Regions from separate parts of the Nonomuraea sp. NPDC049784 genome, predicted to be linked through region 1. Evidence: riboswitches for the same ligand, from Rfam matches in the RefSeq annotation. Region 1 holds a riboswitch; each other region holds the start of a gene.

Region 1 (5,423 bases):
CGTTCCCGGATCAGCGCGACGTCAACGGGGTCCTCGCGGCGATGCGGGTAGTACGCCAGCGGCTCGCGCGCGGCCAGGTCGGTCAGCCAGCGCAGGTAGTGGTCGCGGTGCACCAGGCCGTTCCTGACGAGCGAGGTGCCGAGGACGACCGTGCGCTCCGCCGGCCCTTCGGCGCTGGGCGGCTGGGCCCGCAGCCAGGCGAACTGGTGGCGTACCAGATCGATCCCGGCCCGCCGTACCGCGTCCTCCAGCGGCTTGTCGACGGGCAGGGCGGTGAAGACCGACACGTCGCTCAGACGCAGCCGCAGCGCGGCCGCCAGGCCCAGCGCGGCGCGCAGCCTGGTCGGCTGGGCCCTGGCCCGCAGCAGCGGCCGGTACGGCCCCGCGGCCAGCAGCTCGAGCAGCCGGAGAGTGGCCAGACCGTCGTCCACGATCACGATGCGGCCCGGACGCGAGGTGAGCCAGCGCAGCTGCACCCTGCCGGAGAAGGCGTCGCCGACGGCCTGCACGCGTCTGGGCATGCGTTCGCGCGGCTCGGCGAGCTCCAGCCCGTCGGGCAGCCCGAGAGACCTCAGCTCCCGGCGCGTGGCCTTCAGCGGCCGAAGACCCGAGCGCGGCACGACGACCGTCTTGGGGCCGAGCAAGCCTGCGTGGTGGGCCTCGACGGCGCACAGCATCTGGAGCGGAGACTCCACCCAGGCCGACGCCTGTTCGACCACTCCTGCTCCTCCCAGCCGGGTGATGGCCCGTTCACGACCGCTTCAAGCTAGCCCCGCCGCCTTAAGCCCTCAGAAACGCGACGTGAACAATGGAGGCTATGAACTCTCTCTTGCTCAACGCCGACGGCGTGCACATCCCGCAGCTCGGCTACGGCGTCTGGCAGGTCGCCGCCGACGAGGCCGCGCAGGCCGTCACGACCGCACTGAAGTCCGGCTACCGGCACGTCGACACCGCCGCCGCGTACGGCAACGAGGAGGGCGTGGGCCAGGCCGTGCGCGAATCGGAGCTGCCGCGCCGGAAGGTGTTCGTCACCACCAAGCTGTGGAACGCCGACCACGGACGCGCCGAGGCGGCCTTCGAGGAGTGCCTGGCCCGGCTCGGCCTCGACTACATCGACCTTTTCCTCATCCACTGGCCGGTGCCGCAGCAGGACAAGTACGTGCAGGCGTGGAAGGCGATGGAAAAGATCTACCGTGACGGGCGGGCGAAGGCCATCGGCACCTCCAACTTCACGATCGACACCCTGACCCGGCTGATGAACGAGACCGACATCGTGCCGTCGATCAACCAGATCGAGCTCCACCCGTACCTGCAGCAGCGCGATATGCGCGCCTTCCACGAGGCCAACGGCATCCTCACCGAGGCCTGGAGCCCGCTCGGCCAGGGCAAGGGCCTGCTCGACGACCCCGCGCTGGCCGTGCTGTCCGGCAAGTACGGCAAGACGCCCGCGCAGATCGTGCTCCGCTGGCACCTGCAGCTCGGCAACGTCGTCATCCCCAAGTCCGTGACCCCGTCGCGGATCGCCGAGAACATCGACGTGTTCGACTTCATCCTCGACCCCGAGGACATGGCCGCCATCGGCGCGCTGAACAGGGGCCGGCGTTTCGGTCCCGATCCCGACACGTTCGACATGATGTGATTCGTCTACGATCTCCCGTGTGCGGGATTTTGCGTGGGGCATTGCGGCGACAGGCGGTATCGCGCGGACTGTGGGAGCGGCCATCGTGGCCGAGCCGGGGATGCGGGTGGCCGCCGTCGGGTCCAGGGACTTAGGACGGGCGCAGACCCTGGCCGCCACTTTGGGCGCGGAGTCGGCGTACGGCTCCTATGAGCAGATGTGCGCCGATCCGGCCGTGGACGCCGTCTATGTCGCGACGCCGCACGCCCAGCATCTACAGGTGGCCGAGGCCGCCATCGCCGCGGGCAAGGCCGTGCTGTGCGAGAAGCCGCTGGCCGCCACCGTGGACGACGCGGAGAAGATGGTACGGCTGGCGCGCGAGGCAGGCGTGTTCCTCATGGAAGCCATGTGGATGCGCTTCAACCCCCTCATCCAGAAGATCGCGGCCGACGAGCGCTTCGGCGACATCCGCTCCGTGCACGCCTCCTTCGGCTTCGCCAAGCCCTACGATCCGGCGCACCGGCTGTGGGCGCCGGAGCTGGGCGGCGGGGCCCTGCTCGACCTGGGGATCTACCCGTTCGGCCTGGCTCAGCTACTCCTCGGCATGCCCTCTGACCTGCGGATAACCGGGTCCCTGGCACCCAACGGCGTGGACGCGGAGGCGGCCGGGGTCTTGCTCTACCCCGGCGGCAGGCGGGCTCTCGTAGAGACCTCGTTGCTCGGGAATTACCCGAACCATGCCTGTGTTGTAGGTACTCAGATGCGGGCGGACGTCCAGGCGCCGTTCTGGGCCCCGCAGCGGATGTTGCTTTCCGGGCGCTCCATGGAGCCGGAGGAGCATGTGCTCGATCCGGCGGACAACGGATACGCCGGAGAGCTCCGCGAAGTCCGCGCCGCGACGGCCGAAGGCAGGACCGAAAGCTCGGTCATGCCGCTTGATGAGTCCCTTGCCATGATGGGGCTCCTGGCCGCGGCTCGCAGGCAGCTCGCCTAGCTGGGTCGTTACAGATTTGTAGCCTCTTGCCTTATGCATTACATTTGAGGCATTCTTGAGACATTCGTCCGGTTTGTCCGGCAATGTCCGACCATCGCGACACACATCACAGGACCGTCCTGTGACCGCTGAATCCGCCTCCGGGCGGAACCGGGGACCCAAGTCCCATGGGGTGAATCGGCACTTCGGTGCCGTAGGGCAGCTTCCACGCCCGAACCCGTCAGCTAACCCGGTAAGCGGCATGGAAGCAAGGAGTAACCCCCTCGATGGCCAAGTTCCGCATTACCGCTGCCACGAAGACCAACATCGTCCGAGCCGCGCTCGGCGCGACCGTCCTGGCCTCCGGGCTCGGCGCCCACATGACCGCGGCCTCCGCCGCGGACAAGCAGCCGGCCACCGCAGCTACTCACGACAACAACCGTGCCAAGTCCCGGGAAACCAAGATCAACGTCACCGCCTCCCAGGTCCTGGCGCTCGCCAAGTCCCAGGTCGGCACCTCCGAGAACGCCTACGGCGGCGGCACCCCGTACCAGAGGTGGTACGCCAACTCACAGCGCGCCGCGGAGACCATCGCCCGTGACGGCGGCAGCCGGGCCGACTACGTGAACGCCGCCTGGTGCTCGATGTTCGTCTCCTGGGTCGGCGAGCAGACCGGCGCCCGCCCGCAGATCGGCTGGGACGCCTACACCGTCACCCACGCCAAGTGGTTCGCGGCCAATCATCGCTTCGGCACGGTCGCCAAGCCCGGCGCGGTCGTGTTCTTCTCCTGGAGCGGCAGCAAGAGCCTCGACGACATCCAGCACGTCGGGTTCGTCGAGAAGGACAACGGCGACGGCACCATCTCGACCGTCGAAGGCAACACCGGCAACGGCAAGGTCGAAGAGCGCGTGCGTCCGAAGTCCCAGGTCGTCGGCTACGGCTACCCGCAGTACGCCGGCTGACCCTGTTGCGCTAGACGAGCGCGCGCCCCGAAAGGGGCGCGCGCTCTTCGCATTCCACCGGTGAAGCGCCTGGGCACCGGCGCCTCCGAGTCCGCGCCGGAGTCGGATGAGCGGCCCGCCACCTGGGAAGACCCGAGGGAAGCAGGCTCGCGAGAAGAGCCACGCGCGAACCTCGCCAAGGAGCCGCCATGAGACCCAGCCCACGCCCAGGAGCCGTCGTCGCGGAGCGGCCGTGAGGGGCGGGCTCCAGTGGGCCGCCGACGGGCTGTTCCCCCGCGGCGGAAACCCACACGGCGTCCTGCCCGCCCTGCTGATCCTCCTGGCCATGGTCACCGGAATCGTGGACGCCGTCAGCTACCTCGGCCTGGGGCGCGTCTTCGTCGCCAACATGACCGGCAACACCGTCTTCCTGGGCTTCGCCCTCCTTGGCGGCGGAGACCTGTCGAAATGGGCCCCTCCCCTGTCCCTCGCCTGCTTCGGTGCCGGAGCGTGGAGCTCCGGCCTGCTGACCAGGCAGGTGGGGAACGCGCGGCGGGCGTTCACCATCGCCACCACCGTGCACGCGGTCCTCGTCGCGGCCGGCCTCGTGGTGGCCCTCACGGCCGGACACCACACCGCCGGGGCCAGGGCGGCGCTCATCGCGCTGCTCGCGTGCGGCATGGGCCTGCAGAACGCGTCCGTACGCGCGCTGGGCGTACCCGACCTGGTCACCAACGTCCTCACCACCACCCTGACGGGCCTGGCCGCCGACACCCCCGGGCGGGCGGCCTTCCGCCGGTTCGCCTCCGTCGCGGCGATGTTCCTCGGCGCGCTCGCCGGCGCCACGCTGCACCTGAACATCGGCCCCGCACCCGCGCTGACGCTCGCCCTGGTCCTGCTCGCGATCGTCGCCCTCGCAGCCCGCAGGCGCGGCCCCCGGAGCTCATGAGAGGAAGAAATCCGCCAGAGCCCGCGCGACCCCCGCCGGGTCGTTCTCCATCGGGATGTGCCCGGCCCCGGGAATGCGCACGAGCGTGCTGTTCGGGACCTCGGCGACGAAGCGCTCGGCGTACCGGACCTCCTGGAACGTGTCGTCCTCGCCCCACACCAGCAGCTTCGGCGTCTCATCGGCCTTCAGCGCGGGCACCAGGTCCAGCGTGTAGCGGCTGTCGGCCGCGCCCGCCAGGGCCATCCAGGACCGGCCGACCCGCGGGTCGTGCCACGGCTCCAGGTAGCCGGCCAACTCCGCCTCGGAGGCGGGCCGAGCCAGCGCGGTCGTGACGGCCTTGCGGCGTGCGGCCAGCAACTCCTCCACGGTCGTGGCCGCCACCACAGCGGGATCCCGGTAACGGGCCACCCCGGGCACCGGCCAGGAGTCGTACGTGACCGAATTGACCAGAGCCAGCCGCCGTACCTCCGACTCGACCAGCAGATGCTGCGCGACCGCACCCCCGATGTCGTGCCCCGCCACCAGCAGCGGCGCCTGCGCACCCACCGCGGCCGCGAACCGCCCCACCCACGCCGCCAGCGCGGGCACCGCCGCCGTCTCCGCCGTGAGCTCCCCCTCGGAACGGCCCAGCCCCGGCAGATCGACCGCCACAGGCCGCAACCCCGCCGCAGCCAGAGTGTCGATCACCGGCTCCCAGACCCGGCTCCAATACGTGCCGTGCAGCAGCAACACCACCGGGCCCCGCTCGCCCGCCGTCAGATAGCTGGCCATGCGGCCGTCGACTTCGATCGTCATTCGCTCGGACATGGCATAACCATGATGTTCTGCCCTACCTATGGTCAAATACCAACTAAGGTATGTCGGCATGACATTGGCGCAGCTCAGGGTGCTGGTCGCGGTCGCCGAGCACGGCGGCTTCACCGCCGCCGCCGACCACACCGG
Region 2 (5,423 bases), on a different contig from region 1:
CGAACACCACCGGATAGATGAACGACATCGCCACCGTCAGCAGGAACGCCCCGACGGCGGCCGGGATCCACCAGCGCTTGAACCTGCGGGCCAGCGCCATGAGCACCAGCAGCATGAGGCAGAGCAGGAACGTCTCCACGCCGATGTTCTTGAGCCGGTCGCCGATCCAGGACCCCCAGTCCTGGGTGGACAGGCCGTAGCCGCGCAGCAACGTCTCGAACCAGATGCCGAGCGGCAGCCTGACCAGCTCGATGATGGCGGTGATGACGACGACGCCGAGCACCACCCGTACCCACCAGGGGCCCTTGAGCCAGCCCACCACCTTCGCGCCGAACGGGGTGGCCATGAGCAGCCCGGCGAAGACAAGCGTGAGCGCCAGAGACAGGTAGCTCGGCAGGCTGGTGGCCGCGTCGAACGACTTGCTCCTGGCGATCTGCGCGGCGGTGAAGTCGCGCGCGGGGTCGGGCGCTCCGGCGGCCAGAAGGTGCCAGGGGGTGCTGAAGGCGGCCACGGCCAGGATGACCAGGCCGAGCAGCACGGCCGCCACCGCCGCCTGCCGCCTCAGCCGCCGCCCGTCCGCGGTTTGGCGCGGCCCGTCCCCGTTCACGGACACACCCGCCCCCTTGACGTTCCCCTGCGATTCCTTCGGCTGCGTCACCCCGTTGCCGGTCGGCTCGGCGCCCAGGGCGGGGACCGCGCCCCCTATCTCCCCGCCTTGCTGCGCTGCTCCGTCCGTATCTCGCTGTTCGTCCATCTGCCTCCCCCTTTACGCGAGCTGGTCTCGCACATAGTCGCGCCACCGTGCGGTCAGCGTCGCCGCGGAGAGCCCCAGCGCGGCGAGTGCCTGATCGACGCCGACTGACCGGGCCTCACGGTAGAGCCTCACCAGCGTCCCCTCACCGAACCGGTCAGCGAGGAAGCGACACGCCAGCCAGGCCTCCTGGTACGCCCTGGCGAGCCGTAGGGGGTCCCGCCCGTCGGCGGCGAAAGCGGCAGGTCCGGGCAACTCACCCGGCAACCGGCCGGACCGCACCTCGGCGGCGAGCTCAGCGGCGGCGGTCCTCACGGGCAGCCCGGAGTCGCGGTAGCCGACGTAGTCGGCGAACCCCTCGTAGAGCCAGACGGGCAGTCGGTCGGTGCCCGCCACGACGTGGGTGAGCTCATGGGTGAGTACGACGTCCTTGCCGGTGGAGTTGAGCTTGGCGAAGAACTCGGGGACGACGATCACCCGCCCGCCGTCGGCCACCGCGGCCAGCCCGTCGACCTCTCCCGCCCCGTCCAACCCAGCCAGCCCGGCCGCTTCGGCGGCGGAGCCGGGAACGACGATCAGCGGTCGTACTGGCCGGCCGAGCACGTCCGAGACCCGCCGCCCGGCCGCGTCGGCCCTGCGCGCGAGTTCGCGGAGCTCACCGGATGGGGCGTGGTGTCCGACGACTACGGACCGCGCTCCGCCGACGACGACCGCACCATCACTCCACAGGTGGCGAGCCTCCTGCGGAAGGATCGGCGAATCGGGGGTGGGGGCGCCGGCGGAAGCGACGGCGAGGAGCACGATGGAGACCACCGCGACCCGTTGACTCACCCACCCAGACACGATGCCCGATCGTAGCCGCCCCGCAGGGGGCACCTTGGCCGCACCGCGCTCCGGACCAGCGGGCGCCGGGGTCTGGATCGACGGGCCTCTGATGATCGGTGGGCCGCGCCGTCATGCCCGGGGACCATTGGGACACGCACCGGACTCGACACGGGCCATCAGCCGCCCGTCATGCGCCGCCGAACGCGGGTCGCCAGCCAAACGCCGAGGCCCGTTGACCAACGGCCAGGGTCGCGCCATGTGAAGCCGCGCGGCGCGAAGCCAGAGATATGAAGCCGTGTGGCGCGGTGTCGAGCGGCGCGAAGCCAGGGGTGTGGCGAGGTGTGGGGTGGGAGGCAGCCGCCCTCCCCTGCGTCCCGGCGGTCAAGGGTTGTGCGGTCCAACGTGCGCCGTTGCGGCGGCCAACCCCGTGCGGGTCAGCGAGCGTCTCCCTGGAGGCCCTCAGCCACGTGCGGCGGGTGGCGCCGCACGTGCTCCGCCGTAACAAATATAAAAGGGACCTCAGCAAAAGAGGACGAGCCCCGCCCGAAACGGGTTCGGGCGGGGCTTGGTCACAGGCCGGGACGGACCGCGCCCACGAAGGACGACTTACGCCATGTGCCCAGCTTGTCGATGCGCACCCGTTCGCCTGTCCGCGGCGAGTGGATCATCTTGCCCTTGCCGACGTACATGCCCACGTGGCCGAGCCCGTTGAAGAACAGCAGGTCACCAGGCTGGAGATTCCGCCAGGAGACCTTGCTCTTGATGCGGACGAACTGGCTGCTCGTCACGCGCGGGATCTTCACCCCAGCCTTCTTCCAGGCGTACTGGACGAGGCCGGAGCAGTCGAACGAACCAGGACCTGTGCCTCCGTAGCGGTACGGGTCACCGATCTGGTGCTTGGCCGCGGAGACGGCCTTGCGGGCCTTGGACTTCTGCCGAGCGATCTTGACTGCCCTGAGCGCTGCGGCCCTGGCCGACTTCGAGGTTCGGGCGGCTGTGGCCGCCTTGGCCGTCGAATCCGACGCGCTCGCCGCCGCTTGCGCCGTTGGGGCATGGAGGACCAGACCTCCGGCCGTCACGGTCATCGTGAGCGCTACGCCACTCAGGGCAAGGCGGGACAGACGGGGGTTCTGCGGGGAGGTAGACAGGATTTCTCCTTGAGTCTTCCACGAATGCCTACCGGGTTAGCTGACGGATTCGGGCCTGGAAGTAGCCCTACGGCGCGATCTGCGCGCCGATTCACCCCTGATCCCTGGGGAACTGGGATCGCTGGGTCCCCGGCTCCGTGCCTCCTGGCTGCACGGACTCGGCAGGCCACCGCCCGATCAAGATGTTGATATGCGCATATGGGCGGCGACCAGCGGATCTTTATCTGTCTCACATCGGGAGAGACCGATGCGGGTTCGCGGAGGACATGGCTTGTTCGCCGCGACGACGCCCGAAGCTACGCCGAACCGTCAAGAATCAGCAAAGTGAGACATGGGCTGTAAAGATCAGATAAAGGGTGCTGTAAGAGCGGAAATCCCTGCTGGAACCCCAGGCTCCTTTATCGAAATGTGACACTGCTCACACTTCGTTTCGCCTGCGTTTGTCAGGCCGTAATTGTCGCCTTTTTCACATTTGTTGCGATGCCCCACACGACGCTCATGCGTGGGAGCGTTCCCGCCGTGGACCGGCTCGTCTCCGGCTGCCCTGGCCGACATTAACGACGCTGCATCGTAGAAGCGCTTCGAATGATCGTTCAGCCACAGCATCCCGCACGACGAGCTCCACCCCGGCCGCCGTACACGTTGCGCCGGGCCCACCGCACAACGCCTCGCCGGCCCGGCGCAGGGAAGGCGGCAGAGCGCCGCGACGTGCGACGACGTGCGCCGCCTCCACCAACAACGCACGCCAGCATGAGCGATGCCTTAGGTCGATCAAGCGATGTAGCTGGTCAGAGGCTTGAAGGTCGCGAAGTCACGTGAGCCCCCGGAGACTTCCTCACGGCCATTCAGCGCTGACCGCGCGATCTCGCAATGTGTTGCGTCTGATGCCTCGAATGCACGAAGACCGCTCCTACCGAGGCAGTGCACCTGACATGGCTGAAGACCCCTGAATACTGTTGGGGCAAGTACGCGCCCGCCTTACCTACCTCACACGGCTGACTACTTCGAGTCACCCAAGATGGTGGCCTTTTGTCCTGCCGATGCTCTGGTCAGCTCTCCGGGTGCACCATGAGAAGGACAGCGCGATTGTCCGCGGCGTGACCTCGGTACAGGTGCGGGCGAGCGGCATTGAACCGGATGGAATCACCTTCGGCCAGGTCGGTGGGGGAATCGGTCGGGCCGGTGCTGACGCGTCCGTGGGTGAGCACGAGGCATTCCTCGACGCCGGGCAGGTGGGCGTCGGAGTGCTGGGTGCTCTGGGCGATGGCGATGTCGTAGACCTCCACGGTGCCGCGCAGGCTGATGCGGTAGAGGAGACGCGCGCAGTCGATCGCTGGCCCAGCGCCAGGAGACGCGCCTCAGACGACGGAAACCCAGCCCCTGTACTCGGGAACTCTCAGAAATGGCGCCCTACGGGCGGATGGCGCCCAGGAGAGAGTTGCCGTAGGAGGAGAGCTTGACGACCTTGACCACGTCGCCGGTTTGGGGCGCGTGGACAATGTCCCCGTTGCCGGCGTACATCACGACGTGGCCCAAGCTCGAGCTGAAGATGAGGTCCCCCGGCTGGAGGTCGTCCAAGGAGACCCTGCGGTTGGCCCCCCACGCCCACTGTTGCCACGTCGTACGCGGCAACGACACGCCGCCGGCGCGCCATGACGCCTGGGTCAGGCCTGAGCAGTCGTAGCCTCCCGGACCGGTCCCGCCGTAAATGTACGGCTTGCCTACCTGAGCGAAGGCGAAGCGCAGGACGGCGGCGGCGTTGCCCGAGGCCGGGCCCGAGTACTTGATGCCGACGCTGTTCGGGTTGCCGGGATTGTAGGCGCCCAGCTTCCTCAGCAGCTTCTTCTGCTCGTTGATCAGCTTCATGATCTCCGAGCGTTCCTTCTCGACCCCGTCCCGCTCCCTGTCCGCGGCCTCCAGTGCCTTCTGCGCATTGTCACGCTCGACCTTCAGCCCGCGGTTCTCACGATCGAACGCGGCCAGCTTCTCCGCCCGCTCCTTCGATATCTGCCCGGCCAGCGTCAGCCCCGTCAGCAGGGCCTGGGGGTTGTCCGTGCTGATCAGCCCGGGCAAGGAGGTCAGGTCGGTGCCGTACTTGTAGCTGTCGACGGCCATGCCTATCACCTGGGAACGCAGGTCCGCGACGGTCGCCAGCTTGCGCTTGTAGCTGTCGTTCAGCTTGGTATAAGCGCTCTTGGCCTTCTTGTAGCGCTCCGTGGCCGTGTTGAACTGGTCGACGACCTTGTCGGCCTTGTCGTTGAGCTTTTCAAGCTTGGCCTTGGCCTGCCGGAGTGTGGGTTTGGGATCAGCGGCGGCAGCGCCTATAGGGGACAGGACCAGCCCGAGCGCGAGACCCGCGGCCACCGGCACCCTGCCAAACCTCACTGTGTCGCCTCCCAGGGATGATATCTGGGGCGAAATAGTACAGAAGTGGCGGGTGAGGTCTCACCTAAACGTAGCAAATCGTGATGGAGGGCCGTCCCAGCCGGTCCGTAATCTAGGCCCGGCCCAGCCTGCGCAGCAGCAATCCAGACTGAACGGGTCTGGCTCCCATCCGCCTGACGGATTCGGCCACCTCGCGGTCCGACGACACCACGGCGATGGCCCGGCCGGGCGGCTCGGCGCGGACGAGTTGACGGATCAGGTCGTCGGCGATCTCCCCGGGGTCGCTGAACAGCACCCGTACCCCCCGCGGCGCC
Region 3 (5,423 bases), on a different contig from region 1:
TACGCCGCCTCCTCGCCGTAACGGGCTGGGAACGCATCCAGGGCCTGCGAATGGGCTGAGCGGATGGGCGGTCACCTGTCCGGCACGGCCCAAGAGAGGCCGCTGCGGAGCCGGGCGATGAGCCCCAGGTCGTCCACGAACCGGCCCAGGCCGAGGGCCACGCACTCCAGCGGCCGTTCCGCCCTCCGTACCGGCATTCTCAGCGACGCCCGCAGCCGCCGCGCGAGCCCCCGCAGCAGCGCGCCGCCTCCTATCAGCACCGCGCCCCGCCCTCCGAGGTCCGCGGCCAGTTCGGCCGGGCACCGCTCGACCGTCTCCATCGCCGCCCGCACGATCGCCTCGACCGGTTGCCTGGTCGCCTCGTAAATCTGCTGGACGGGCAGCCGTACCTCGCGCTCGTGGCCGGTGTCCGAGTCGCGGGCGTGCACCGTCACGTGCCGGTGCGTCGGTTTCCACTCTGCGCCGATGTGGCGTTTGGCCGACTCGGCCTCGTGCTCGTCGAGGAGGAGGCCGTGCTCGTGTTCGACCAGGCGCACGATGGCCCTGTCGACGGCCTCGCCGCCGCCTGGGACGGCCGTCGTGGACACGGCGGCCCCGGACGAGAGGACGGCGATCCTGGCCGAGTCGCGCCCGATGTCGATCACCATGTTCCCGGCGACGTCGTCGACCGGCAGCCCGGCGCCGAGCGCCGCCGCGAGCGAGTGCGGGACCAGAACGATCCGCCTGGCGTCCGCCTCGAACGCCACGTCGCTCAGCGCCGTCCGCTCGATCGGGGTGGAGCTGTCGGGCAGCGCCATGACCAGGCGTGGCCTGGCGAACGGACGCCGGTGCACCTTGCTCAGGAAATGCCTGACCATGCGCCAGGTGAGCTCGCCGTCGGCCGGCAGGCCGCCGCTGACCGGCCGGCACGTCTCGCCGTCGGCCGCGTCCGCGCCGTACGCGATGACCTTGCCGGTGCGGTCGTCGAGCATGACCGCCGAGGGCTCGTCGAGCACGATGCCCTTGCCCCTGGCGTAGATTCGTGTGCTCGCGCCTCCCAGATCCAGCGCCAGGTCACGGCCCAGGAGGCTCATGGCAGGACCGGGGGCTTGACCATCATGCCGGGTGTATTTCCTGAGCCGCTCCAACCCAACACCAGGAACTGAACGGTTCCCCTTTACCCTGCGGGCAGCACACCCGACGCCAGGAGGACCCAGTGCTCGACTACGACCTCGAGGCCGAACACTATGACGAGACGCAGGGTGGCCTGCCGCGCGCCAGGGCCGCCGCCGACGCCGTGCGGCTTGCCCTGCCCTGCTTTGTAGGAGTGCGATACCCGCCCCCGACCTGAACTGAAGGCCGAGGCATCCTCTCTGGAGAAATTCCGGCAAACATGCCGCTCGCCCTTTTGCTGATCGCAATCGTCGTGCTCCGGCTCCTGAATCGGCCGGGCACTGGGGGGTGGGCGTCCCGACTAGGCCGGCATCGCGATCCTCACCGTGGCCATCGGCGCGCTGCTGCTGACGGGGAAGGGTCTGGACGGGCACACCTGGGCCGACGCCGCCGTGGCCTGGCCGCCGCGCACGCCTCCGCGGCGGCCGTGGTCATCCCGTCGCTGGGGGTGGTGGGAGCGCTGATCGCCCTCGTGGCGTTGGTGGCGATGCCGGGCAGGCGGCTGGACGCGCCGGCGGTCTCGCAAGGCAGGGTCGAAGCCGGTTTCGCGTCGTAAGCGGGGCCATGCGAAGCTGTGAGTTGTCCCCAACACCTTGGAGGTCCTCATGGCGGATACACCGGAGCCGGAAGTCAGCGAAACTCCCGAGGACGAGATGAAGCGCAAGTTCCGCGAGGCGCTGGAGCGTAAGCGCAACCTGCACGCGGACTCGGGCGCGGGTGGCAAGGGCGGCGACCCATCGAAGATCCACGGGGCGCACGGTCCGGCTGCGAGTAAAAGATCGTTCAGGCGCAAGAGCGGCGGCTGAGGCTGGATTTTCAGGGGGTACGGCACTGCCGTACCCCCTTTTTTCTTTGTACGGGAAGGTAGATCTTCTGCCCGTTTCATGACGAAGTGTTTGCGTATGTCCGGAATGCGTGGTTAGAGTGTTGCCCAATTCACAGCCGGTGGCGTGGACCTCACAGAGGAGGAACAGCTGGCTGGCGCCGAATCCCGATCACTCGGGAACCGGGGACCCACCGCAAATGGGGTGAATCCGACCAAGCGTCGGTAGGGCATCTCCACGCCCGAACCCGCCAGCTAACCCGGTAGGCGAGATGGAGAGGACATATGAACGACTTGAACGACCGCGTCGAACTCCCAGACAGCGTGATAGCCGCCGCTTCCTGAGCGGTCCCTTCCTCAGGCTCGTTTCGCGCTCTGCGTAGCTTCTCCCCCCATTGTCAGGTGCTTTGCCCTGCTACGCCCTTTTTCGAGCGAGCGAACCTCCCTGCCCCCGTCGCGAAGGACTTAAATTCATGTCTGCACGTTTTGGCCTGCGTTCTCTCGCTCTGCTCACCAGCTCTACCGTGTGCGCGCTGACCTGCGCCGGCACCGCGGCTCACGCCGACTCAAGCACTGGCGAGAAGGTCCTGCTCAAGGGCTCGACCACCGCTTCATACTTCTGGGACGACTCCTCCGGCCGCGCCGGTGACACCGGCCTGCCCGCCAGCGGCAAGCCCATGCAGAAGGGCCTGGCCGCCAGCCCGAGCTGGCCGCTCATGACCGAGGGCTACGTGGTCTACGAGGGCAAGAAGCTGCCCTTCTTCGTCGGCGACCGCGGCCCGGGTGTGCCCTCCAACAACGGGGTCATGCTGGACCTGGACGCCAAGACCTTCGCGGAGCTCACCGGCGGCACGTTCAACTCCGACACGCTCGGCGTCGACGGCAACGGCGGCGAGGGCCACATCAAGGTCGACTACGTCATCACCAAGTGGGGCCAGGGTCCAGGCAAGAAGAACTACCCGGTCCCGTTCTCGACCGGCGCCTGGGCCGAGGAGGACAACAACCCGGCCGAGCCTCCCGCGGCCAGCGAGGCCGTGCCCGCACCGCTCTCGAAGAGCACGGCCGCCGTCGTGGCCGGCGCCGTGGCCGTGGCGGGCGGCAGCGTGGCGCTCACCAGCGAGCGCATCCGCAACCTCATCAAGATCTGACTTTACGGGCCACCACCAGAATGTCATTCTGGTCCTCGTGACCACCCGTGTAGCCGCGAACGGCATCGAAATCGCCTACGAGAGTTTCGGTTCGCACGAGGGCCGTCCCCTGCTCCTCATCATGGGGCTCGGCGCCCAGCTGATCCACTGGGACGAAGGGCTCTGCGAGCTGCTGGCGGGGCAGGGACACCACGTCGTACGGTTCGACAACCGCGACGCGGGCCTCTCCACCCACTTCCACGACAAGGGCGCTCCCGCGCTGGGGGCGCCCTCGCCGTATCTGCTGGACGACCTGGCCGATGACGCGGCGGGGCTCATGGACGCCCTCGGCTGGCCCGCCGCGCACGTGGTCGGCGCCTCGATGGGCGGCATGATCGCCCAGGCATTGGCCATCCGCCATCCGGACCGGGTGCTGACCCTGACCTCGATCATGTCCACGCCCGGACCCTCGGTGGCCCCGCCGACGGAGGCCGCGCTCGCCGTCCTCCTGGCCAGGCCCGCTCCCGACCGCGGATCCGTCATGGCCCAGGCGGTGCGGACCTGGTCGGTCCTCGGCTCGCCCGGATACGAGCTGGACCCTGAGAGGATCACCGAGCTGGCCGGGCTGGCGTTCGACCGCTGCTTCGACCCCGACGGCACGGCCCGGCAGCTCGCCGCGATCATGGCCTCGGGAGACCGTACGGCACTGCTCACGGGCCTACAGGTGCCCACGCTGGTGCTGCACGGCGAGGCCGACCAGCTCATCCCGGTCGCCGCCGGCCACGCCACGGCCGCGGCCGTCCCCGGTGCCCGCCTGGTGACCTACGCAGGCATGGGCCACGACCTGCCGCGCCCGCTCTGGCCGTCCATCGTGGACGAGATCACCAAGCTCACCGCCACCTGAACCCCTCTTTCCGGCCCTCCCGCCGCACTACGGGGCGGCGGGTCACTCGTGGCGTGTGCCGCCAACGGGATTAGCCGAAGTGGGCACGGGTCTCCGAGAACGCCTGATCCGTGCCCTCCAGAGCCTTCGCCACGTCCGCCTCCGTGTGCGCGGCCGACATGAACCAGTTGTGCCACGGGTGCAGGTAGACCCCGTGCCGCAGGCAGGCGTCGCTCCAGTACATCGCGACGGAGAGGTCGGCGTCCCCGTCGAAGCTGAGCCACGGGATCGTCACCGGCCCCGTCTGGTTCACCACGAACCCGTGGGACTTGGCCTGCGCGTGCAGCCCCTCGCGAAGCTGCGTGCCGGCCCGCTCCATGGCCCCGATGCCGTCCGTGTCGCGCAGGGTCTCGATGGTCGCCTTGGCCGCCGCCATGGCGACCGCCGAGAACCAGAACGAGCCGGTGGAGTACAGCGTCTGCGCCGGTCCGCGCAGGGCGTCCGTGCCGGTGACGGCCGCGAACGGGTGGCCGTTGGCCATGGCCTTCGACCAGGCCGTCAGGTCAGGGCGTACCCCATAGGGCTCCCAGGAGCCGCGCAGGTCGATCCGGAACCCCGCCCGCACGTCGTCGATCACCAGCGCCGCCCCGAGCCGGTCGGCCAGGGCGCGGGCGCCGCGCGCGAACGCGGGCTCCACCAGCTCCTGGTCCTCGAACGAGTCGTGCTTGAACGGCGTCACGATGATCGCCGCCACGTCCCCCTCCACGGTCGCCGCCGCGGCCTCCAGCGACTCCAGGGAGTTGTACGTGAACTCCACCAGGTCCGCCCGCTCGTTGGGTGTCGTGCCCGACAGGGACGGCGTGCACCAGGGGTCCGCCCCGTGATAGGCCCCATGGGCCATCAGCACCTTGGTCCGGCCGGTGGCGGCCCTGGCGACCATGAGCGCCTGGGTGGTGGCGTCGGTGCCGTTCTTGGAGAACATCGCCCAATCGGCGCTGGGCACGGTGTCCACCAGCAGCTCGGCCAGCTCCACCATGATCGGGCCCGGGCCGTTGAGGCAGTCGCCGAGCGCGGCCTGCCTGGCGGCGGCCTCCTCCACGCGCGGGTGTCGGTGCCCGAGCACGACCGGGCCCCAGCTGCACATGAAGTCGATGTACTCGCGCCCGTCCACGTCCCACTGGCGGCAGCCCTCGCCGCGTTCGAAGAACTGCGGGAAGCCGGGGGCGAAGAGGGCGGCGTTGAGGTGCCCGTACATGCCGCCGGGGACGACCTTCAAGGCCCGCCGGCGGAGTTCTGCGTCGGTCATCCGAGGATCCTTAGAGTCGAGTCGAGGTCGGTGAGGCCGGCGTCCGAGCCGAGCCCCGTGGCGACGCGGGCGGCGGCGGCCGTGCCCCAGCGGGCCGCGGTCAGCACGTCCTGCCCGTGCAGGAGCCCCGTC
Region 4 (5,423 bases), on a different contig from region 1:
TGTACGGCACGGCCGTGCTGCTGGCGGCCATGGCGCGCCATCGGGTCGAGCGGCTGGTGCTGGCCTCCTCGATGGTGGTCTACGGAGAGGGCTCCTACGAGTGCCCCGGGCACGGCCGGGTGCGCCCGGGCCCGCGCACGAGAGGGGACCTGGAGCGGGGCCGGTTCGACCCGGCCTGCCCTGACTGCGGCATGCCGGTCCGCTGCGTCACCATCGCCGAGGACGCGCCGCTCGATCCGCGCAACGCCTACGCCACCAGCAAGCTCGCCCAGGAGCACCTGGCCGCGAACTGGGCAAGGGAGACCGGCGGCAGCGTCGTCGCACTCCGGTACCACAACGTCTACGGCCCACGCATGCCCCGCGACACCCCCTACGCCGGCGTCGCCGCGATCTTCCGTTCCGAGCTGGAGGCGGGACGGCCGCCGAAGGTCTTCGAAGACGGCGGCCAGCTCCGCGACTTCGTGCACGTACGCGACGTCGCCCGGGCGAACCTGGCGGCCGCCCTCGCGCCCGCGCATCCCGGCGAGCCGCGCGCCTACAACATCGCCAGCGGCACCCCGCACACCGTCGGCGAGATGGCCGCCGCACTGGCCGCCGAGCGGGGCGGCCCGGCCCCGCAGATCACCGGCGGCTACCGGCTCGGGGACGTCCGCCACATCGTCGCCTCTCCCGAGCGGGCAGGCCGCGAGCTCGGCTTCCACGCCGAGATCGGGTTCGAGGCGGGCATGAAGGAGTTCGCGTGGTCATGACCGTCGAGGTGATCCTGCCCTGCCTGAACGAGGAGGCCGCGCTCGACTGGGTGCTCGGTCGTATGCCCGACGGATACCGTGCCCTGGTGGTCGACAACGGTTCCACCGACCGCTCGGCAGAGGTCGCCCGCGACCTCGGCGCCCGTGTGGTACACGAGCCGCGCCGCGGCTTCGGTGCCGCCTGCCACGCGGGGCTGCTGGCCGCGAGCGCGGAGGTGGTCTGCTTCATGGACGCCGACGCCTCCCTCGACCCCCGCCAGCTCCCGAGAGTCGCCGAACCCGTCATCGGCGGCCACGCCGACCTGGTGCTCGGCGCCCGCCGGCCGCGCGTGGCAGGCGCCTGGCCCTGGCACGCCCGGCTCGGCAACGCCGTCATCGCCCGCGGCCTGCGTCGCCGCACCGGGGCGCCGTTGCACGACCTCGGGCCCATGCGGGCCGCCGGACGGTCCCGGCTGCTGGCGCTCGGGCTGAACGATCGCCGGTTCGGCTACCCGCTCGAAATGGTGCTGCGCGCGGCCGCCTCCGGGTGGCGGATCGCGGAGGTGGAGGTGGACTACCTGCGCAGAACGGGCCGTTCCAAGGTCACCGGCACCGTCCGGGGCACCCTGCGGGCCGCCTCCGACATGCGGCGGGTCATGGCCGAACACATGAGGTGACGCAGCCACAGGTAGGCGTGGACGGCGCAATCGTGCGGCTCAAGGACTCGCAGCGTTCCTTCGTGGATCCGTGGTGGTTGCTGCGGCTTTGGCGAGGTGGCCCGTTCGCCGCGCTTGCCGTACCAGGCGCTCCAGGCGCCGATCAGGCAGCGCGGCGGCCCAGGCTGCGCAGTTGGTCGGCGGTCAGTGCGGAGACGTTCTGGTCGATGGGGGTTTCGGTGTACTGGTGGATGGTCCAGGACTTCCAGTCGGCGGGCGGGGTGATCGATCCCTTGGCCTTGCTGTAGTGGGCGACCCACAGCGGGTACTGGGCCAGGCCCCTGCCGTAGGTGTTGGCGAAGTTCCAGCCGCTGTAGAACATCGGGGTGATCCCGGTCTTGGCCTTCACGTACGACAGCCACGTCTTGGCCCAGGTGTTGACCTCGGTGACGGACTTGCCGTCCGTGGTCTCCAGGTCAAGGACCAGCAGGTCGCCGGGCTTGGCGGGCTGGGAGTTCACCACGGACAGGAAGTGCTCGGCCTCCGCGACGGGGTCGTTGCCGGGGTGGCCGTAGTGGTAGGCCCCGCGCACGATCCCCTTCTTGCCCAGCTGGAGCCAGTGCCTGGCGAAGGAGGCATCGCGGAAGCTCGTGCCTTCCGTGGCCTTGATGATGCCGAACTTGGCCGTGCTGGCGTTCCAGTCGTACTGGGGCTCGTAGTTGGAGATGTCCAGGCCATACGTGAGAGATCCGGTCTCATGCTGAGCCGCGTGCGCAGGGCCGTTCTCCGTGGAGGATGCGAGCGCCATGCCGGCCACGCTGGCGACGGCGGCGGTCCCGGCGATGATCGCACCGGCGACGACGAAGCTGAGGCGCTGGGTGAGGGGATCGAAGTGATTCTTGAGGGCGTGGGCGACTGTGGCAAGCCGAGGCTTGGGCATGACGGCATTGACTCCTTGCTTCCATGCCGCCTACCGGGTTAGCTGACGGGTTCGGGCCTGGAAGTGCCCTACGGGCGCAGCCTGGGCTGGCGTCCGATTCACCCCAAGAGGTGGGTCCCCGGCTCCGCGAGGCGCGGATTCGGCGGCCGAACGCTGTCCACGAAGAGTTCTGAGGGCAGCGCACGGTCCGGTCAACGAAGCGGCAACGATGCGGCGAAAGTCGTCCCATCTATGCCTTGATTAGGCAAAAGATAGGCATCTATCCATAGATAGTGCAAGTAGGGCAAAATGGGATTTGCGTGTATCGGCCGCTGAACGGTACTGAAATGCCGTGCCTGTCAGGGTTTTCGGGCTCGGTAAAGTTTGAGGGCCGCCTCTTCCGGGCCCCGCTCACCGCTACGGACGAAAGCATGTGTCGCGCTGCGAAGGCCTACGGTTGTCAACACATGGGGCGAATCACCCGTACGTTGCTATTGTGACTTGGCATCATTCCACGGGTAATCGTGACGCGAGTCCTCGAAGAAGCGCCCTGGCGCTCACCCCGCGGTTCGTCACCGCCATCGAGGGCTACCTGCGCCGGCACCCGGCCGAGGCCGGACGGATCGCCCGAGCGAAAGCCCCGATTGTCGCTGGACGCCGAGCACGTTCCGGGCGATCAGGGCGCGGCGGGCTGCCGGAGAACTTGGCGAAGCTCGCCAAACTCGGTTCCGATCGAGAGCAAAAGGAGGGACAGCGCCGATGACGCTCGATCTCACCTTATTGAACGAAGCCGGTCCGGCGTTCCTCCGCGGCGCGCTCGGCGGATCGTGCCCACCGGCCCTGCTGCGGGCCTATCGCCGGGCGCTCCCGCGGCTTCTCGCTCTACCCGGCCCCGAACGGCTCGAGTACTTGTGCGCGACCGCCGCTGCCGAGGAACCGGAAGCCCTGACAGCATTCGATGTGATAGGGCCGGGGACATGGACTCTGGCATGGGAAACCGGCGAGCGGCCCACGGCCTTCCACGTGTGCACGGCCCGCCACGACGGCCCGGTCTGGGCGGTGGCGATGGGCGAGTTCGAGGGACGCACGTTCGTGGCCAGTGGCGGCGACGACCACGTGGTACGGCTTCGCGACGCGTTCGACCAGTCAGGGCCGGACCTGGAGGGCCATACGGCGAGCGTCCGCGCCCTGGCGTTCGGCGTGGTGGACGGCCGCCCGGTGCTGGCCGGCGGCGACCACGACGGCACGATCCGCACCTGGGACCTGCTCACCGGAGCGAGCGGGTTCACCTGTGACACGACCGGCGGCCATCCGACAGCCATGGCCTTCGTCGAGGCCGAGGGTGGGCGGATGCTGCTCGCCGTGGCGATCGGTTTCGACAACCGCGGCTTCCCGGCCGAAGACGAGGACGGGCGCGTCGACCTGCTGGACCCGGCCACCGGCGAGCTCGTGCGAGAGCTGCGTGCGGAGGAGAGGGACGGGATACTCGACCTCGCGGTGGCGAAGCTGGGCGAGAGCACCGTACTGGCCTCTCTGAGCCCCTACGAGCTGTACGTGTGGGACGTCGCCACCGGCGAGCAGCTGGGGACCGCCGAACCGAGCGATGTCTGGGAGGACATGGAGCAGGACGGGTTCGCTCCGCCCCTGCTCGTGGGCGTATGGAGCGGGCGGCCCGAAGTCGCCGTGGTGGTCCGGATCGAACACCCGCCGGGCTACACGGTGCAAAGCCGCGAGGTGGTCTACCTGAAACTGGAGAACCTCGGCGACAGGACCCCCAGCCAGGGGTTCGACCGCGACCAGGGGCCGGTGACCATGACCACTCACGCCGGGCAGAACGTGATGCTCGTGGCGAACCACACCGGAGCCGTCGGGGCGTGGGAACGGCCCGCCAAGGCCGTGATCTGGCACCCGGGCCACGAGACGGACGTCGACCTGGACGCCGACACCCGCCTGATCACGGCCGCCGCCTTCGGGCGCCTGGAGGGACGCCTCTGCCTGGCCACGGCCGGTCTCGACGGGACGGTGCAGGTCTGGGACGCACAGACGCCGCACAGACACCGGCGGACCGGCTACGGCGGGTCGGGGCTGGCGCTGTTCACCACAGTGCAGGGCGTGCCCGCGCTGGCCGTCGGCACGCACAGTGACACGGTGCTCCTGGTGGACGCGGCGAGTGGAAAGAAGATCGGTTCGGTGGGTTGCCGCCAGAGCGGCCGCGGCCACGACTGCGACATCTCGCCTTATGACCACTGCTGCCGAGGACTGGCAGCCGGAAATGTGGCCGGTCGGCCGTACATCGCGAGCAGTGGCTGTGCCGCCTACGGCACCATGCTGTGGCAGCCACTGAGCAAGATCCGTGGGATCACCCGGAAGGGCGATGCCAAGGGTGGCCAGGTCACCTTCGGCGGCATGGATCACGCCTCACCCACCGCTCTCGCCTTCGGCGAGGCCGACGGCCGGGCGCTGCTCGCAGCCGGCGCCGACGTGTGGGACCCGGTCACACAGGAGCGCGTGGCCAAGCTGCCCAGGTGGGGGTTCTCGCTGAGCGAGAGCGCCTTCGGCAGGGCCGGGGATCAGCCGGTGCTGGCCACAAGGTGCGGCAGCAAGGTGGACCTCTGGAGCCCGCTGACCGGCCGGCACATCCGGGCGCTCGGCGTGGACGACGCCGGCGAGGGTCTGGCCATGGGCCGAATCGCCGATCTTGACGTACTCGCCGTCGGCAGCGGGAGGTACGTGCACCTGTGGGACGCCACCATCGGGGAACGCCGGGAGTGGATACCGCATACATCGACCGTCACCTGCCTGAGTCTGGTCGAGCACGGTGACGGGGTCCTGCTGGTGACTGGGACCGAGGACGGCACAGTGGCGCTGTGGGACGCCGCCTCCCAGCGCCGCCTCGCCATCCTTGGCGCGTTCGCCCGCCCGGTATGCTCCGTCGCTGCGGCGACTGTCCGCGGGAACCTGCACGTGTACGGCCAGTCTCACTACGGCCGCGTGCTCGCTTGGCGCGTCGACGTCCCCGTGTGACCAGAACGCTGTGTATCTGGTCGAGTAACGTACGCGACCGCTGGGGAGTGGCCGGCGGCCTGCTTCTCGCGAACGGATCGTTTCCGGTCACCGCTC

Evidence for each region. A riboswitch is a leader RNA that binds a small molecule or an ion and turns the genes downstream of it on or off. The one in region 1 is predicted to bind cyclic di-AMP.
Region 2: another riboswitch for cyclic di-AMP. It lies ahead of AB0J09_RS26725 (C40 family peptidase); the one in region 1 lies ahead of AB0J09_RS33275 (CHAP domain-containing protein).
Region 3: another riboswitch for cyclic di-AMP. It lies ahead of AB0J09_RS07195 (hypothetical protein); the one in region 1 lies ahead of AB0J09_RS33275 (CHAP domain-containing protein).
Region 4: another riboswitch for cyclic di-AMP. It lies ahead of AB0J09_RS16490 (GH25 family lysozyme); the one in region 1 lies ahead of AB0J09_RS33275 (CHAP domain-containing protein).

What each region holds. Positions count from the first base shown of each region.
Region 1 is NZ_JBFAMX010000212.1:10,610-16,032, forward strand. It holds gene AB0J09_RS33260 (hypothetical protein) at 1-719, opposite strand, end outside; gene AB0J09_RS33265 (aldo/keto reductase) at 818-1,639, shown strand; gene AB0J09_RS33270 (Gfo/Idh/MocA family oxidoreductase) at 1,659-2,612, shown strand; cyclic di-AMP (ydaO/yuaA leader) riboswitch at 2,729-2,866, shown strand; gene AB0J09_RS33275 (CHAP domain-containing protein) at 2,879-3,553, shown strand; gene AB0J09_RS33280 (YoaK family protein) at 3,786-4,481, shown strand; gene AB0J09_RS33285 (alpha/beta hydrolase) at 4,476-5,288, opposite strand; partial or broken gene AB0J09_RS33290 (LysR family transcriptional regulator) at 5,347-5,423, shown strand, end outside.
Region 2 is NZ_JBFAMX010000141.1:3,140-8,562, reverse strand. It holds gene AB0J09_RS26735 (M48 family metallopeptidase) at 1-754, opposite strand, end outside; gene AB0J09_RS26730 (hypothetical protein) at 767-1,594, opposite strand; gene AB0J09_RS26725 (C40 family peptidase) at 2,146-2,661, opposite strand; cyclic di-AMP (ydaO/yuaA leader) riboswitch at 2,735-2,898, opposite strand; gene AB0J09_RS26720 (cupin domain-containing protein) at 3,774-4,010, opposite strand; gene AB0J09_RS26715 (NlpC/P60 family protein) at 4,135-5,109, opposite strand; gene AB0J09_RS26710 (NYN domain-containing protein) at 5,222-5,423, opposite strand, start outside.
Region 3 is NZ_JBFAMX010000017.1:33,378-38,800, reverse strand. It holds gene AB0J09_RS07220 (STAS domain-containing protein) at 1-59, shown strand, start outside; gene AB0J09_RS07215 (rod shape-determining protein) at 72-1,073, opposite strand; gene AB0J09_RS07210 (hypothetical protein) at 1,196-1,330, shown strand; gene AB0J09_RS07205 (hypothetical protein) at 1,479-1,616, shown strand; gene AB0J09_RS07200 (DUF5302 domain-containing protein) at 1,758-1,958, shown strand; cyclic di-AMP (ydaO/yuaA leader) riboswitch at 2,125-2,260, shown strand; gene AB0J09_RS07195 (hypothetical protein) at 2,449-3,123, shown strand; gene AB0J09_RS07190 (alpha/beta hydrolase) at 3,161-4,006, shown strand; gene AB0J09_RS07185 (aminotransferase class III-fold pyridoxal phosphate-dependent enzyme) at 4,077-5,291, opposite strand; gene AB0J09_RS07180 (carbohydrate kinase family protein) at 5,288-5,423, opposite strand, start outside.
Region 4 is NZ_JBFAMX010000064.1:2,160-7,582, forward strand. It holds gene AB0J09_RS16480 (NAD-dependent epimerase/dehydratase family protein) at 1-749, shown strand, start outside; gene AB0J09_RS16485 (glycosyltransferase family 2 protein) at 746-1,405, shown strand; gene AB0J09_RS16490 (GH25 family lysozyme) at 1,548-2,324, opposite strand; cyclic di-AMP (ydaO/yuaA leader) riboswitch at 2,337-2,479, opposite strand; gene AB0J09_RS16495 (hypothetical protein) at 3,063-5,327, shown strand.